DNA from 3 places in the Caenimonas terrae genome. Region 1 is predicted to be linked to each of the others. Evidence: predicted binding sites of a transcription regulator. Region 1 holds the regulator's gene; each other region holds the start of a gene.
The links. The regulator LexA, encoded in region 1, represses DNA repair genes until DNA is damaged. The targets are predictions, from matches to a motif close to ACTGTATNNNNATACAGT.
Positions count from the first base shown of each region.

Region 2: ACFPOE_RS09735 (DNA topoisomerase IV subunit B) is a predicted target of LexA. The motif match lies at 1,993-2,010, and genes of this name have one in related genera.
Region 3: recA (recombinase RecA) is a predicted target of LexA. The motif match lies at 2,387-2,404, and genes of this name have one in related genera.

Region 1 covers NZ_JBHSMF010000010.1:89,285-93,913, reverse strand. Annotated here, with positions in the region: gene kdsB (3-deoxy-manno-octulosonate cytidylyltransferase) at 1-664, shown strand, start outside; gene adk (adenylate kinase) at 798-1,454, shown strand; gene ACFPOE_RS19635 (asparaginase) at 1,420-2,385, opposite strand; gene lexA (transcriptional repressor LexA) at 2,490-3,164, shown strand; gene ACFPOE_RS19625 (hypothetical protein) at 3,280-3,618, shown strand; gene ACFPOE_RS19620 (DUF1993 domain-containing protein) at 3,625-4,140, opposite strand; gene ACFPOE_RS19615 (D-2-hydroxyacid dehydrogenase family protein) at 4,236-4,629, shown strand, end outside.
Region 2 covers NZ_JBHSMF010000006.1:604,449-609,077, reverse strand. Annotated here, with positions in the region: gene ACFPOE_RS09750 (SDR family oxidoreductase) at 1-546, opposite strand, end outside; gene ACFPOE_RS09745 (hypothetical protein) at 552-677, opposite strand; gene ACFPOE_RS09740 (MFS transporter) at 685-1,911, opposite strand; gene ACFPOE_RS09735 (DNA topoisomerase IV subunit B) at 2,046-4,013, shown strand; gene ACFPOE_RS09730 (GNAT family N-acetyltransferase) at 4,033-4,593, shown strand; gene ACFPOE_RS09725 (lytic transglycosylase domain-containing protein) at 4,590-4,629, shown strand, end outside.
Region 3 covers NZ_JBHSMF010000002.1:799,817-804,445, reverse strand. Annotated here, with positions in the region: gene ACFPOE_RS03965 (tetratricopeptide repeat protein) at 1-727, opposite strand, end outside; gene recX (recombination regulator RecX) at 797-1,252, opposite strand; gene recA (recombinase RecA) at 1,272-2,327, opposite strand; gene ACFPOE_RS03950 (MarR family winged helix-turn-helix transcriptional regulator) at 2,470-2,952, shown strand; gene ACFPOE_RS03945 (response regulator) at 3,004-3,678, shown strand; gene ACFPOE_RS03940 (sensor histidine kinase) at 3,758-4,629, shown strand, end outside.

The sequences.
Region 1 (4,629 bases):
GGTGGTGCGGGTCGCGCAACGCGCGCTGCAGTCGCAGGCGACACGGGTGGTAGTCGCGGCCGACAGCGCCAGCATCGTCGATGCCTGCCGCGCCCACGGCGTGGAAGCCGTGTTGACGCGCACCGACCATCCTTCCGGCAGCGACCGCCTGGCCGAGGCCAGCCGGCTGCTGGGATTGACACCCGACGCCATCGTGGTCAACGTCCAGGGCGACGAGCCGCTGATCTCGGCGGCGCTGATCGATGCGGTGGCGTCGTTGCTGCAGCAGCGTCCCGATGCCAGCATGAGCACCGCCGCCCACGCCATCACGGAGCTCGACGAGTTCCTCAATCCCAACGTGGTCAAGGCCGTGCTCGACGCCTCGGGCCTGGCGCTCTACTTCAGCCGCGCGCCGATCCCGTGGTGGCGCGACGGCTTTTCCGCCGGCGTCTCCCGGCTGCCGCAGCCGGCACCGCTGCGCCATGTCGGCATCTACGGCTACCGGGTCGGCTTCCTGCAGCAGTTCCCGTCCCTGCCGCCGGCGCCCCTGGAAGACTGCGAGGCGCTGGAGCAGCTGCGTGCGCTCTGGCACGGGCACCGGATCGCGGTCCACGTGAGCGCCGAGGCGCCGGGGCCGGGCGTCGACACGCCGGCCGACCTGGAGCGCGTGCGCAAGCTGTTTTAACGCTCGCCGCCCGCTTCCACCACGTCAGGTCGGGGCAAGCCTGCATGCTATCCTTTGCAGCAACGAGCGCAGCGGCGCGGGGCGCGCGGCCCCCGCGCCACAAGCTGCCAGATCCAACCATCCGAGGACATCCATGAGACTGATTCTGTTGGGCGCGCCCGGCGCTGGCAAAGGCACGCAAGCGACCTTCATCTGCCAGAAGTACGGCATCCCGCAGATCTCCACCGGCGACATGCTGCGCGCCGCGGTCAAGGCCGGCACGCCGCTGGGCGTGGCCGCCAAGAAGGTCATGGACTCGGGCGCGCTGGTGGGCGACGACATCATCATCGGGCTGGTCAAGGAGCGCATCGCGCAGCCCGATTGCGCCAACGGCTTCCTGTTCGACGGTTTCCCGCGCACCATTCCGCAGGCCGACGCGATGAAGGCGGCCGGCGTCAAGCTCGATCACGTGCTGGAAATCGACGTGCCGTTCGAGGCGATCGTGGAGCGCATGAGCGGGCGCCGCTCGCACACCGCCTCGGGCCGAACCTACCACGTCAAGTTCAATCCGCCCAAGGTCGAGGGCCGCGACGATGTCACCGGCGAAGCGTTGATCCAGCGCGAGGACGACAAGGAAGAGACCGTCAAGAAGCGGCTCGAGGTCTATGCCCAGCAGACCCGCCCGCTGGTGGACTACTACTCGGCATGGGCGCGGGCCGAACCGGCCAGCGCGCCCAAGTACCACCGCATCAGCGGGACCGGCAGCGTCGAGGAAATCACCCAGCGCGCGCTGGCGGCGCTGTCGCAGTAGCCAGCAGCTCCAGCTGCAGCGCGAGGCGCGCCTTCACCGGCGACAGACCGCCGGCCGACTCGAACGATCCGTCGGCATGCCCCAGCACCACGCCTTGCGCGCAGCGGGTCGAGCGCACCACCCGCACCCCCTGCTGCTGCGCCTTGCGCAGCGCGGCTTCCAGCAGGTGGTGGATGGTCCCGTTGCCGGTGCCGGCAACCACCAGCCCCCTGACACCCGCCGCCACCAGCGCCTGCACCGCCCGGCCATCGGCGCCGCCATGGCTGCTGACGATTTCCACCCACGGCCAGTCGCCGCCATCGGCCAGCGCCGCCATCGCGGAATGCGATGACGCGTCCGGTTGCGGCCAGCTTCGCAGCAGCCGCACGCCGCCTTCCTCCACATAGCCCAGCGGCCCGGCATCGCCGGAGCTGAAGGCATCGAGCCGGTAGGTGTGCGTCTTTCTGACATCCAGCGGGCCGTGGATGGCTCCGGCGCAGACCGCCACCACGCCGCGCGCGCCGGGCCAGCGAGCCACGGCGATCGCGTCCACGATGTTCTGCGGCCCGTCGGGCGCCAGCGCCGTGGCCGGCCGCATCGCGCAGGTCAGCACCACCGGCTTGACCGGTGCCAGCAGCGCCTGCAGCAGGGACGCCGTTTCCTCCAGCGTATCGGTGCCGTGCGTAACGACGATGCCCTGGATATCGTCCTGCGCCAGCCAGTGCGCGCAGCGCTGGGCCAGTCGCGTCCACACCGCAGCGTCCATGTCCTTGCTGTCGATCTGCGCCACCTGCTCGGTGACCAGCGGCAGGTCGCGCAGCGCGTCGATTTCGCCCAGCAGCTGCGAGATGGAAAGCGTTGCGGCCGTGTAGCCGACGTTGTCGCTGCGCGAGTGCGAGCTGCCGGCGAGCGTGCCGCCGGTGCCGAGTACCACAATTTTTGGCCGATTCACTTGCAAACTTCTCCAAACTGGTTAAAAATACAGCTACTGGATATTAAGACAGTGAGTGCCTCTTCTTCCCTCTCTCCTCCAGTGCATCCACCAGGAGTCGCCCCATGCTCGAAACGCCCAAGCTCACCGCCCGCCAGCAGCAGATTCTGGACCTGATCCAGAGCGCGATTGCACGCACCGGCGCCCCGCCCACGCGCGCCGAGATCGCGGCGGAGCTGGGATTCAAGTCCGCCAACGCCGCCGAGGAACACCTGCAGGCCCTCGCCCGCAAGGGCGTGATCGAGCTGGTCAGCGGCACCTCCCGCGGCATCCGTCTGAACAGCGAGACGCTGCGCACCATCCACGAGTCGCGCACCAAGCAGTTCTCGCTGCCGCTGCAAAGCCTGGCCCAGCTGGCCCTGCCGCTGATCGGCCGGGTGGCCGCCGGCTCGCCGATCCTGGCGCAGGAGCATGTGGACCAGACCTACTACGTGGAAAACACGCTGTTCCAGCGCCGGCCTGATTACCTGCTCAAGGTGCGCGGCATGTCGATGCGGGATGCCGGCATCATGGATGGCGACCTGCTGGCGGTGCAGGCCACCAAGGAGGCCAAGAACGGCCAGATCATCGTGGCCCGCCTGGGCGACGACGTCACCGTCAAGCGCTTCCGCCGCAACAAGCACCTGATCGAGCTGCACGCCGAGAACCCCGACTACCAAACCATCGTCGTGGAACCCGGCGAGCCCTTCGAGATCGAGGGCCTGGCGGTCGGCCTGATCCGCAACACCATGCTGATGTAGCTGCGCCTTTCCGGGCCGCCGCAGGTGGCGGGCGTATGGCGCAAGGCGCCATCACCCTGCGGCCGGCCTCGCAATCGCAATCCTGCCTGTGTCTGACCTTTCACAGGAGCATGCAATGGGAATCACCTTGATGACGTTCAGCGGGCTGTTCGCGCCGCTGCAGCAGCTTGCCGGCTGGCTGGCCAGCGCACCGGCCCGGCCGCCGCAGCGGGTCGGCCGCATGGTTGCGGCGCCGGCCGCCGCCTGCGGCAAGGGCCCGGGCCGGGCCCGTCCCACCTGGCGTCCTGCGGTGCGCAACGTGCTGCCGGCACGCCGGCCGCTGCGCGTGGTGCGGGTGGAAGACGGCGCCCATGCGTCGGCCGCCGCCGGCCGGATGGTCATCTCCGGACGGATGGCCGACGTCTGCGCCGAACTGGACAGGCTGGCAGCGCAGGAGGCGGGCCGCGTCCGTTAACCGGGCTTAGCTGCGGCCGCCGGTCAGGTAGTCGCCCTTGCCCAGCTCGACGCCGTTGTGCCGCAGGATGGCATAGGCCGTGGTGACGTGGAAAAACAGATTGGGCAGGGCGACGTTCAGCAGGTAGGCCTCGCCCTTGAGGGTGCGCGTGACGTCGCGCCCGGCGGGAAAGGTGATGTCCTTGCCGTCCGTGCCCTCGAGCTGGCTGCGCGGCACGCTGTCCAGGAAGTCCAGCGTCTTGCGGATGCGCTCCTTCAGCTCGGCCAGCGTCGCCTCGTTGTCCTCGAACTTGGGCGCCTCCACGCCGGCGATCCGGGCCGCGCCGTTCTTGCAGGCGTCGCAGGCAATCTGCACCTGCTTCTTCAGCGGCAGCATGTCGGGCGCCAGCCGGCAGTCCACCAGCACCTGCGGATCGAACTTGCGGGCCTCGGCATTGGCCTGGGCCTTGTCCAGGAAGTGGCTCAGGTTGCCCAGCATGTTCTTGAAAACCGGCACGCTGGCCGTGTACATCGAAATCGTCATCTGCGTCTCCTGGGTACGACTGAAAAGGTACGCCATGCTAGCGGCTTCGGCAGGCCGGCGCGCTGGGCACGCTGCGCTCAGGGCACAATTGCCGGATGAACGTAGTGATCCTCGACGATTACCAGGACGCGGTGCGCAAGCTCCAGTGCGCCTCCAAGCTGGAGGCCTATCCGGCCAAGGTCTACACCAACACCGTCAAGGGCATCGGCCAGCTGTCGGTGCGGCTGCGCGATGCCGACATCATCGTGCTGATCCGCGAGCGCACCCACATCACGCGCCAGCTGGTGGAAAAGCTGCCGCGGCTGCGCCTGATCGCCCAGACCGGCCGGGTCGGCAGCCACCTGGACGTGGAAGCGTGCACCGAGCGCGGCATCGCGGTGGCCGAGGGCGTGGGCTCACCGGTGGCGCCCGCCGAACTGACCTGGGCGCTGATCATGGCCGCGATGCGCCGGCTGCCGCAGTACATCTCCACCCTCAAGCACGGCGGCT
Region 2 (4,629 bases), on a different contig from region 1:
GGTGGTGACGCTCACCCCCGAACTCTTGAGTTCGGTGCGCAGCGCTTCGAAGAATCCGGTCATGGCGAACTTGGTGGCGCTGTACGCGGTGCGCCCCGGCACCCCGACCAGGCCGGCCAGCGAGGAGACGGCGACGATCCGGCCCCTGGACGCCTTGAGCGAATGCAGGGCCGCATGGGTGCACCACACGCTGCCCCACAGGTTCACCTTCATCAGGTCTTCGTACCAGTGCAGGTCGGCCGGCTTGACGTCGGCGAACAGGGCTTGCGCCGACACGCCGGCGTTGTTGATCAGCGCGTCGATCTTGCGGAAGCGCGACACCGCCAGGTCCACCAGCGAGCGGCACTGCTGCTCGTCGCGCACGTCCATGCTCACCACCAGCGTCTGCGCGCCCAGCGCCTGGCACTCGGCGGCGACCGCGTCGAGCTTGTCCTGGCTGCGCGCGGCCAGCACCAGCGCCGCGTTCTTGCCGCGCGCCGCCGCGAGCTGGCGCGCCATTTCGGCGCCGATGCCGTCGGAGGCGCCGGTGATGATGGTGACGTTCATTGCACTTAGTGGAAGCAGGACCAGATCTGGTCGGCCAGTGTGACCATGATCTGCGGCCGCGTATACAGGGCAAACACCGCAAGCAGGGCGGCGACGGCGCCGGCATAGGCCAGCAGCTTGCGGGCCGTCATGCGCACTTCATGCCCCCTGCGGCAGCGGGGCGCGCGCGATCGGCGCCTCGCGCACCGGCAGGTTCACCAGCGCCGCGAACACGCCCAGTGCGATCGCGATGTACCAGACGATGTCGTAGCTGCCGGTGCGGTCGTACAGCAGGCCGCCCAGCCAGACGCCCATGAAGGAGCCGATCTGGTGGCTGAAGAACACGAAGCCGCTGAGCATCGACAGGTGGGAGACGCCGAAGATGCCGGCCACCGAGGCGTTGGTCACCGGCACCGTGGACAGCCACAGCAGGCCCATCACCGCGCTGAACAGGTAGACCGACAGCGGCGACAGCGGCAGCGCCAGGAAGAGGGCGATCGCCACCGAGCGCGCGATGTAGATGAAGGCCAGGATCTTGCGCTTGGCCAGCTTCTGGCCGAGCACGCCGGCGATGTAGGTGCCGAACACGTTGAACAGGCCGATCAGCGCCAGCGCGTAGCTGGCCACCTGCGGCGACAGGCCCTTGTCCCGGAGGTAGCTGGGCATGTGCACGCCGATGAACACCACCTGGAAGCCGCAGACGAAGTAACCGGCCATCAGCAGCTGGAAGCTGGGGTATTTCAATGCTTCGCGCAGCGCCTGCATGATGGTCTGCTCGCGCCTGGGCGCAGCGGCGCCGGCGAAGCCCGGTTCGCGCAGGCCGAAGGCCAGCGGCGCGACCAGCAGCACCGCCAGGCTGAGCGCCAGCAGCGCCTGCTGCCAGCCCAGGTTGGCGATCAGCAGACCCTCCACCGGCACCATCAGGAACTGCCCGAACGAGCCGGCGGCGGCCGCCACGCCCATCGCCCAGGACCGTCTTGCCGGGTCGATCTGGCGGCCGATGATCCCGTAGACCACGGCGTAGGTCGTTCCGGCCTGGGCCGCGCCGATCAGGATGCCGGCCGTCAGCGTGAAGGTGAAGACGGTGGGCGCCAGCGCCATGCCGGCCAGGCCGGCCGCATACAGGAGCGCGCCGCCAACGATCACCCGGAAGGCGCCGAAGCGGTCCGCCACCATGCCGGCGAAGATGCCGAAGCAGCCCCACGCCAGGTTCTGGATGGCGATGGCGAAAGCGAAGTTCTCGCGGGTCCAGCCCTGGGCCTGGGTGATCGGCTGCAGCCACAGGCCGAAGCCGTGGCGGATGCCCATCGACAGGGTGACGATGGCGGCGCCGCAGGCGAGCACCTGCAGCATGGACAGGCGGGGGGAGGCAGGCGCGTTCGGCATCCCGCGACTTTAGCGAATGGCCGTGGCCCGGTCCCTTGAAAGTTTTTGCGGCCGCTGATGACCGCAGTGCATGAATGGCCGGCTGTACGTTCATCCAGTCATTTCCGGATGCCGGGTCTACAATCCGCCGCAACATGGCAGTCAAACCACCCAGCGACTATTCAGAAGGCTCGATCCGCGTCCTCAAGGGCCTGGAGCCGGTCAAGCAGCGGCCGGGCATGTACACGCGCACCGACAACCCGCTGCACGTGATCCAGGAAGTACTGGACAACGCGGCCGACGAGGCGCTGGCCGGCCACGGCAAGCGGATCAAGGTGATCCTGCATCCGGACGGCTCGGTCAGCATCGAGGACGACGGCCGCGGCATCCCGTTCGGCATGCACCCCGAGGAGAACGCGCCGGTGCTGGAGCTGGTCTTCACCCGGCTGCACGCCGGCGGCAAGTTCGACAAGGGCAAGGGCGGCGCCTACAGCTTCTCCGGCGGCCTGCACGGCGTCGGCGTCTCCGTCACCAACGCGCTGGCCAAGCGGCTGGAGGTGACGACCCACCGCGAAGGCATGGTCGCCCGGCTGGTGTTCGAGGCCGGCGACGTCGCCGAACAGCTGCAGCTGCGCAAGATGGCCGAGGGCGACCGCCGCCAGGGCACCACGGTGCGGGTGTGGATCGACCCCAAGTACTTCGAGACTGCGCAGTTGCCGATGGCGGAACTGGCCCACCTGCTGCGCAGCAAGGCGGTGCTGATGCCCGGCGTCACGGTCTCCCTGGTCAACGAGAAGACCAAGGAGACCCAGAGCTGGCAGTACAAGGGCGGCCTGCGCGACTACCTGATGCAGACGCTCAATGCCGATCCGGTGATCCCGCTGTTCGAGGGCGAGGGCTTCGCCGACAGCAACGAGAACTTCGCCGAGGGCGAGGGCGCGCAGTGGTGCGTCGCCTTCACCGAGGACGGCCAGCCGGTGCGCGAGAGCTACGTCAACCTGATCCCCACCAGCGCCGGTGGCACCCACGAGAGCGGCCTGCGCGACGGCCTCTTCACCGCGGTCAAGAGCTTCATCGAGCTGCACTCGCTGCTGCCCAAGGGCGTCAAGCTGCTGCCGGAGGACGTGTTCGCCCGCGCTTCCTATGTGCTGTCCGCCAAGGTGCTGGACCCGCAGTTCCAGGGGCAGATCAAGGAGCGCCTGAACTCGCGCGACGCCGTGCGGCTGGTCTCCAGCTTCGTGCGTCCCGCGCTTGAACTGTGGCTGAACCAGCACGTGGAATACGGCCGCAAGCTCGCCGAGCTGGCGATCCGCGCGGCGCAGGTGCGGCAGAAGGCCGGCCAGAAGGTGGAAAAGCGCAAGGGCTCGGGCGTCGCCGTGCTGCCCGGCAAGCTCACCGATTGCGAGAGCAAGGACATCAGCCACAACGAGGTGTTCCTGGTAGAGGGCGATTCGGCCGGCGGCTCGGCCAAGATGGGCCGCGACAAGGAATCGCAGGCCGTGCTGCCGCTGCGCGGCAAGGTGCTCAATACCTGGGAGGTGGAGCGCGACCGCCTGTTCGCCAACACCGAGATCCACGACATCGCGGTGGCCATCGGCGTCGATCCGCACGGCCCCAACGACACGCCGGACATGAGCGGCCTGCGCTACGGCAAGGTCTGCATCCTGTCGGACGCCGACGTCGACGGCTCGCACATCCAGGTGCTGCTGCTGACACTGTTCTTCCGCCACTTCCCCAAGCTGATCGAGACCGGCCACCTGTACGTGGCGCGGCCGCCGCTGTTCCGCGTCGATGCGCCGGCCCGCGGCAAGAAGCCGGCCTCCAAGAGCTATGCGCTGGACGAAGGCGAGCTGACGGCCATCCTGGACAAGCTGCGCAAGGAAGGCGTGAAGGAAAACGCCTGGAGCATCAGCCGCTTCAAGGGGCTGGGCGAGATGAGCGCGGAACAGCTGTGGGAAACGACGCTCAATCCCGACACCCGCCGGCTGCTGATGGTGGAACTGGGCGCCACCGATTTCCTGCAGACCGAGAACCTGATCACCAAGCTCATGGGCAAGGGCGAAGCCGCCTCGCGCCGCGAGCTCATGGAACTGCACGGCGACGCCGTGGAGATCGACGTCTGAGCCCGCACCGGAGCGCCGCATGACAGCCGCCAACTTCGCCGCCAGTTCCCCTTCACGCGCGACCGCCCGGGTGCGGCTGCGCCCGACCATGAGCAGCGACATCGAGTACGTGCTGTCGCTGGAAAACGATCCGCAGAACCTGCAGTTCATCACGCCCTGGGAGCGCACCCAGCACGAGGCGGCGATCCGCTTTCCGGACTTCCGCCACTTCGTCATCGAGGGCGGCGCCGGCCTGGACGCGGTCGGCTTCCTGATCCTGATCGGCTGCCGCAGCCAGAACCAGTCGCTGGAACTGAAGCGCATGGTGGTCCAGAGCAAGGGCGCCGGCTACGGCCGCGCCGCGCTGCGGGTGGCCAAGAAGGTGGCCTTCGACGACCTGCGCGCGCACCGGCTGTGGCTGGACGTGAAGGAAGGCAACAGCCGGGCCCAGGCGCTGTACGACAGCGAGGGCTTCGTGGTGGAAGGCCGGCTGCGCGACGCCGTCAAGGTCGCGGCCGGCTACGAGTCGCTGGTGGTGATGTCGATGCTGCAATCCGAATTCAGCGGCCGCCGCAGCCTCGGCCTGGAGATGCACGCATGAGGAAGCTGCTGGCCGTGCTCGCGCTGATGACGGGGC
Region 3 (4,629 bases), on a different contig from region 1:
CATTGCCCATGGCATCGGCGAAGCCGGGATGCTGCGCCAGCACCTGCGCGCTGGCGTCCAGCGCGCCTTGGTGGTCCCCCAGTTCCAGCAGGATATTGGCCTTGCCATGCAGCGCGTCGGCATCGCCGGGCTGCTGCGCCAGGAGCTGGTCGATGCACGCCAGCGCTTCGGCATTGCAGCCCAGGCCATGCAAGGCGCGGGCACGCTGCTGCCTCAGGGGCATGGCCTGGCCGGCGCCCTGCGCATCGATCTGCGCCAGCGCCTCCTGCCAGCGTTGCAGGTCCAGCAGCAGGTCGATGCGCCCCAGCGCCGCGGCCGACAGCGCCGGGTCCAGCGCCAGCGCCCGGTCGTAGCAGGCCAGGGCTTGCGGCAGCAGGCCGCGCCGGGCATCGCTCTGGCCCAGCAGGAAGTGGGCATCGGCCAGGTTGCTGTCGATGCTCAGGGCGCGACGCAGGCAATCGCCGGCGGCATCGGCTTGCCCGGCCTGGAGCAAGGCGTAGCCCTGGTTCAACCAGGCCAGCGCGTCTTCGGGTGCGCTCTCGCAGGCGCGCCGGTAGCAGGCGATGGCCTCGGCGAGCGAACCTTGCTCCAGCAAGGCGTTGCCGCGCTGGCGCAGCGCTGCCGCCTCATCTTCCTTGTTGGCGTCAGGCGCCTGGCCGGCGCGCAGTTCGGGTGCGGAGTTGCGGCCGCCGCGCGCCGCCGACCAGATGCGCCCCAGGATGTCCATCCCCATGTCCTTGCCGCCCGTGACTTGTGCGGGGCATTATTCCATGGCGTGGTTTGCGCTATGCCGCTGTCATTGCCGCGGGGAGCGGCTCAGCACCTTGCCGATCACTTCCCCGTCGAAGCCCCGCGCCGCCAGGAAGCGCGCCTGCTTGCCGCGCTCCGCCGCATCGGACGGTGGCGCGTCGAACTTGCGGCGCCACACCTCGCGCGCCCGTTCCAGCTCGCCCGCCTTGAGCCCCGCCAGGGCGGCCTGCACCTTCTCGCTGTCCAGGCCCTTGGACTGCAGCTCCTGGCGGATCCGCAGCGCGCCGAGCTTGCCGGCGCGGCGGTGGACGACGGAATCGACCACCCGCTGCTCGTTGATGAAATCCTTGGCCTGCAATTCGTCGAGGACGCGGGCCAGCTGGCCCGGCTCCTCTTCATGCGGGGCGAGCTTTCTTTCCAGCTCGGCCCTTGAGTGCTCGCGGCCGCTCAGCAGCCGCAGGGCCCGGCCCTTCAGGGACAGTGTCGGCCGGGGCAATGGCATCGCGGGCTCGCCGATTGAGTCAGGCTTCCTCGACGTCTGCCGGCAGCAGCGGGATCTCCAGCGATTCGCGCACCTTGTTCTCGATCTCGCGCGCCAGCGCCGGGTTCTCGCGCAGGAATTCGCGGGCGTTGTCGCGGCCCTGGCCGATCTTCTCGCCGTTGTACGCATACCAGGCGCCCGACTTTTCCAGCACGCGGGCGTTGACGCCCATGTCGATGATCTCGCCGTGGCGGCTGATGCCCTCGCCGAACAGGATGTCGAATTCCGCCGTCTTGAACGGGGGCGCCACCTTGTTCTTCACCACCTTGACCTTGGTCTCGTTGCCGATCGCCTCTTCGCCCTTCTTGATGGTGCCGGTGCGGCGGATGTCCAGGCGCACCGACGCGTAGAACTTCAGCGCGTTGCCGCCGGTGGTCGTTTCCGGGCTGCCGAACATCACGCCGATCTTCATGCGGATCTGGTTGATGAAGATGACCATGCAGTTGGTCTTCTTGATCGAGGCGGTCAGCTTGCGCAGGGCCTGGCTCATGAGGCGGGCCTGCAGGCCGGGCAGCGAATCGCCCATTTCGCCTTCGATTTCGGCCTTGGGCGTGAGCGCGGCGACCGAGTCCACCACGATCAGGTCCACCGCGCCGGAACGCACCAGGCTGTCGACGATTTCCAGCGCCTGCTCGCCGGTGTCAGGCTGGCTGATCAGCAGGTCCGACAGGTTGACGCCCAGCTTCTGCGCGTATTGCACGTCCAGCGCGTGTTCGGCATCGACGAAGGCGCAGGTGCCGGCCTGGCGCTGCATCTCGGCGATGACCTGCAGCGTGAGCGTGGTCTTGCCCGACGATTCCGGGCCGTAGATCTCGATCACCCGGCCGCGCGGCAGGCCGCCGACGCCCAGCGCGATGTCCAGTCCGAGCGAGCCGGTGGAGACCACCTGGATGTCCTCGAGCTTCTCGCCCTCGCCCAGCCGCATGATCGTGCCCTTGCCGAACTGCTTGTCGATCTGCGCCAGTGCGGCCGCCAGGGCCTTGGCCTTGTCGCTGTCCGGGGCGCCGATCCGCGTTCCTTTGACTTGTGCATCCATGGGTTTCTCCTTGTGAATCAATGACTTGGGTTGATCGATCCAGTTGTTTTTATTCACAGGCTGGATGCTTGACCAGTAATGTAACGCGTCAGCTTGCGGAAGGTAAACCCGTTTTTTCGTCAGTTTGCCTTACCATCTTCCGATGATGCTGGAAGCGCTTTCCGAAACCCGCCGCCCGGTCCACCTGGGGCGCCTGCTGGGGCACGCGATGCGGCGCTTCGACGAACGTGTGCTGCACCTGATGGCCCACAACGTCGACGTGCCGCTGGCCCTGTCCAACCTGGCCGCGCGCGGCCAGGTCAGCGCGGCGCACATCCACATCACCCGCCATCTCGCGATCGACGGCGCGCGCCTGACCGACCTGGCCCGAAGCGCCGGCATGAGCAAGCAGGCGATGGGCGACCTGGTCGACCAGTGCGAAGCCTGGGGGCTGGTGCTGCGGGAAAAGGACAGCCGCGATGCCCGGGCCCGCCTGGTCCGCTTCACCGACAGCGGGCTGGCCTGGCTGCAGGCATTCAAGGAAGCGGTGGCCCAGGCGGAAGCGGAGTTCCGCGCCGAAGTCGGCGACGAGATCGCCGCCGTGGTCGCGCTGGGCCTGGAGGCTTACGCCGGCGGCAGCGCCTAGAATTTAAGCAGCGACCGGAGCCGGAGGCCGCGCCACAACGGGAGACAGGCCATGCGGATACTGATTGCCGAAGACGACCAGGTGCTGGCAGACGGCCTGCTGCGGACGCTGCGGGCATCGGGTGCGGCAGTGGACCACGTGGCCAGCGGCAGCGAGGCCGACGCCGCGCTGATGACCAACAACGAGTTCGACCTGCTGATCCTCGATCTGGGGCTGCCGAAGATGCACGGGCTCGAGGTGCTGCGCAAGCTGCGCGGCCGGGGCTCGTCGATGCCGGTGCTGATCCTGACCGCGGCCGACAGCGTCGAGGAGCGCGTCAAGGGCCTGGACTATGGCGCCGACGATTACATGGCCAAGCCCTTCAGCCTGCAGGAGCTGGAGGCGCGCGTGCGCGCGCTGACCCGCCGCGGCATGGGGGGCACCAGCAGCACGATCAAGCACGGCCCGCTGGTGTACGACCAGGCCGGCCGGGTGGCGACCATCGACGGCAAGATGGTGGAACTCTCCGCCCGCGAGCTCGGGCTGCTGGAAGTGCTGCTGCAGCGCGCCGGCCGGCTGGTGAGCAAGGACCAGCTGGTCGAGCGCCTGTGCGAATGGGGCGAGGAAGTGAGCAACAACGCGATCGAGGTCTACATCCACCGGCTGCGCAAGAAGATCGAGAAGGGCCCGATCCGCATCGCCACCGTCCGCGGCCTGGGCTACTGCCTGGAAAAAATCCCTCAATGAGCCCCCACGCTGGTCACTTCTTGGACTGCGCTGCCCCCCGAGGGGGCGTTCGCGCCGTGGGGCAGCCCGGCGGCGCTCAGTGAAGATCTTCCAGCGCGAACAGCGCTCGCTGTTCGGCGAGATCCTCGACTGGATGCTCACGCCGCTGCTGCTGCTGTGGCCCGTGAGCCTGGCGCTGACCTGGCTGGTGGCGCAAAGCATCGCCGGCAAGCCGTTCGACCGCGCGCTGGAATACAACGTGCAGGCCCTCGCGCAGCTGGTGACGGTGCAGAACCAGCGCGTGGTGTTCAACCTGCCGCAGCCGGCCCGCGAGCTGCTGCGCGCCGACGACTCGGACCTCGTCTACTACCAGGTGCTCGGCGCCAGGGGCGAGGTGCTCAGCGGCGACAAGGACCTGCCGGCCCCGCGCGAGGAAGACCGGCCGCTGGCCGGCGAAGTGCGCCTGCGCGACGACGAAATGCGCGGCCTGGACGTGCGCATTGCCTACACCTGGGTCAAGCTCGACCTGCCGGACTCGCAGCCCGCGCTGGTGCAGGTGGCCGAGACGCGCGAGAAGCGCTCGGTGCTCGCCACCGAGATCATCAAGGGCGTGATGCTGCCGCAGTTCGTGATCCTGCCGCTGGCGGTGCTGCTGGTCTGGCTGGCGCTGGTGCGCGGCATCAAGCCGCTGTCCCAGCTGGAAGAGCGGATCCGCCAGCGCAAGCCCGACGACCTCAGCCCGCTCGACGACAAGGCCGTGCCGCTGGAAGTGGCCCCGCTGGTGTCCTCGATCAACGACCTGCTGACCCGGCTGAAGGATTCGATCGCCACCCAGAAGCGGTTCCTGGCCGATGCCGCGCACCAGCTCAAGACGCCGCTGGCGGGGCTGCGGATGCAGGCCGATCTGGCGCAGCGCGAGGGCTCCAACGCCGAGGAACTGAAGCAGTCGCTCAAGCAGATCGGCCGCTCCAG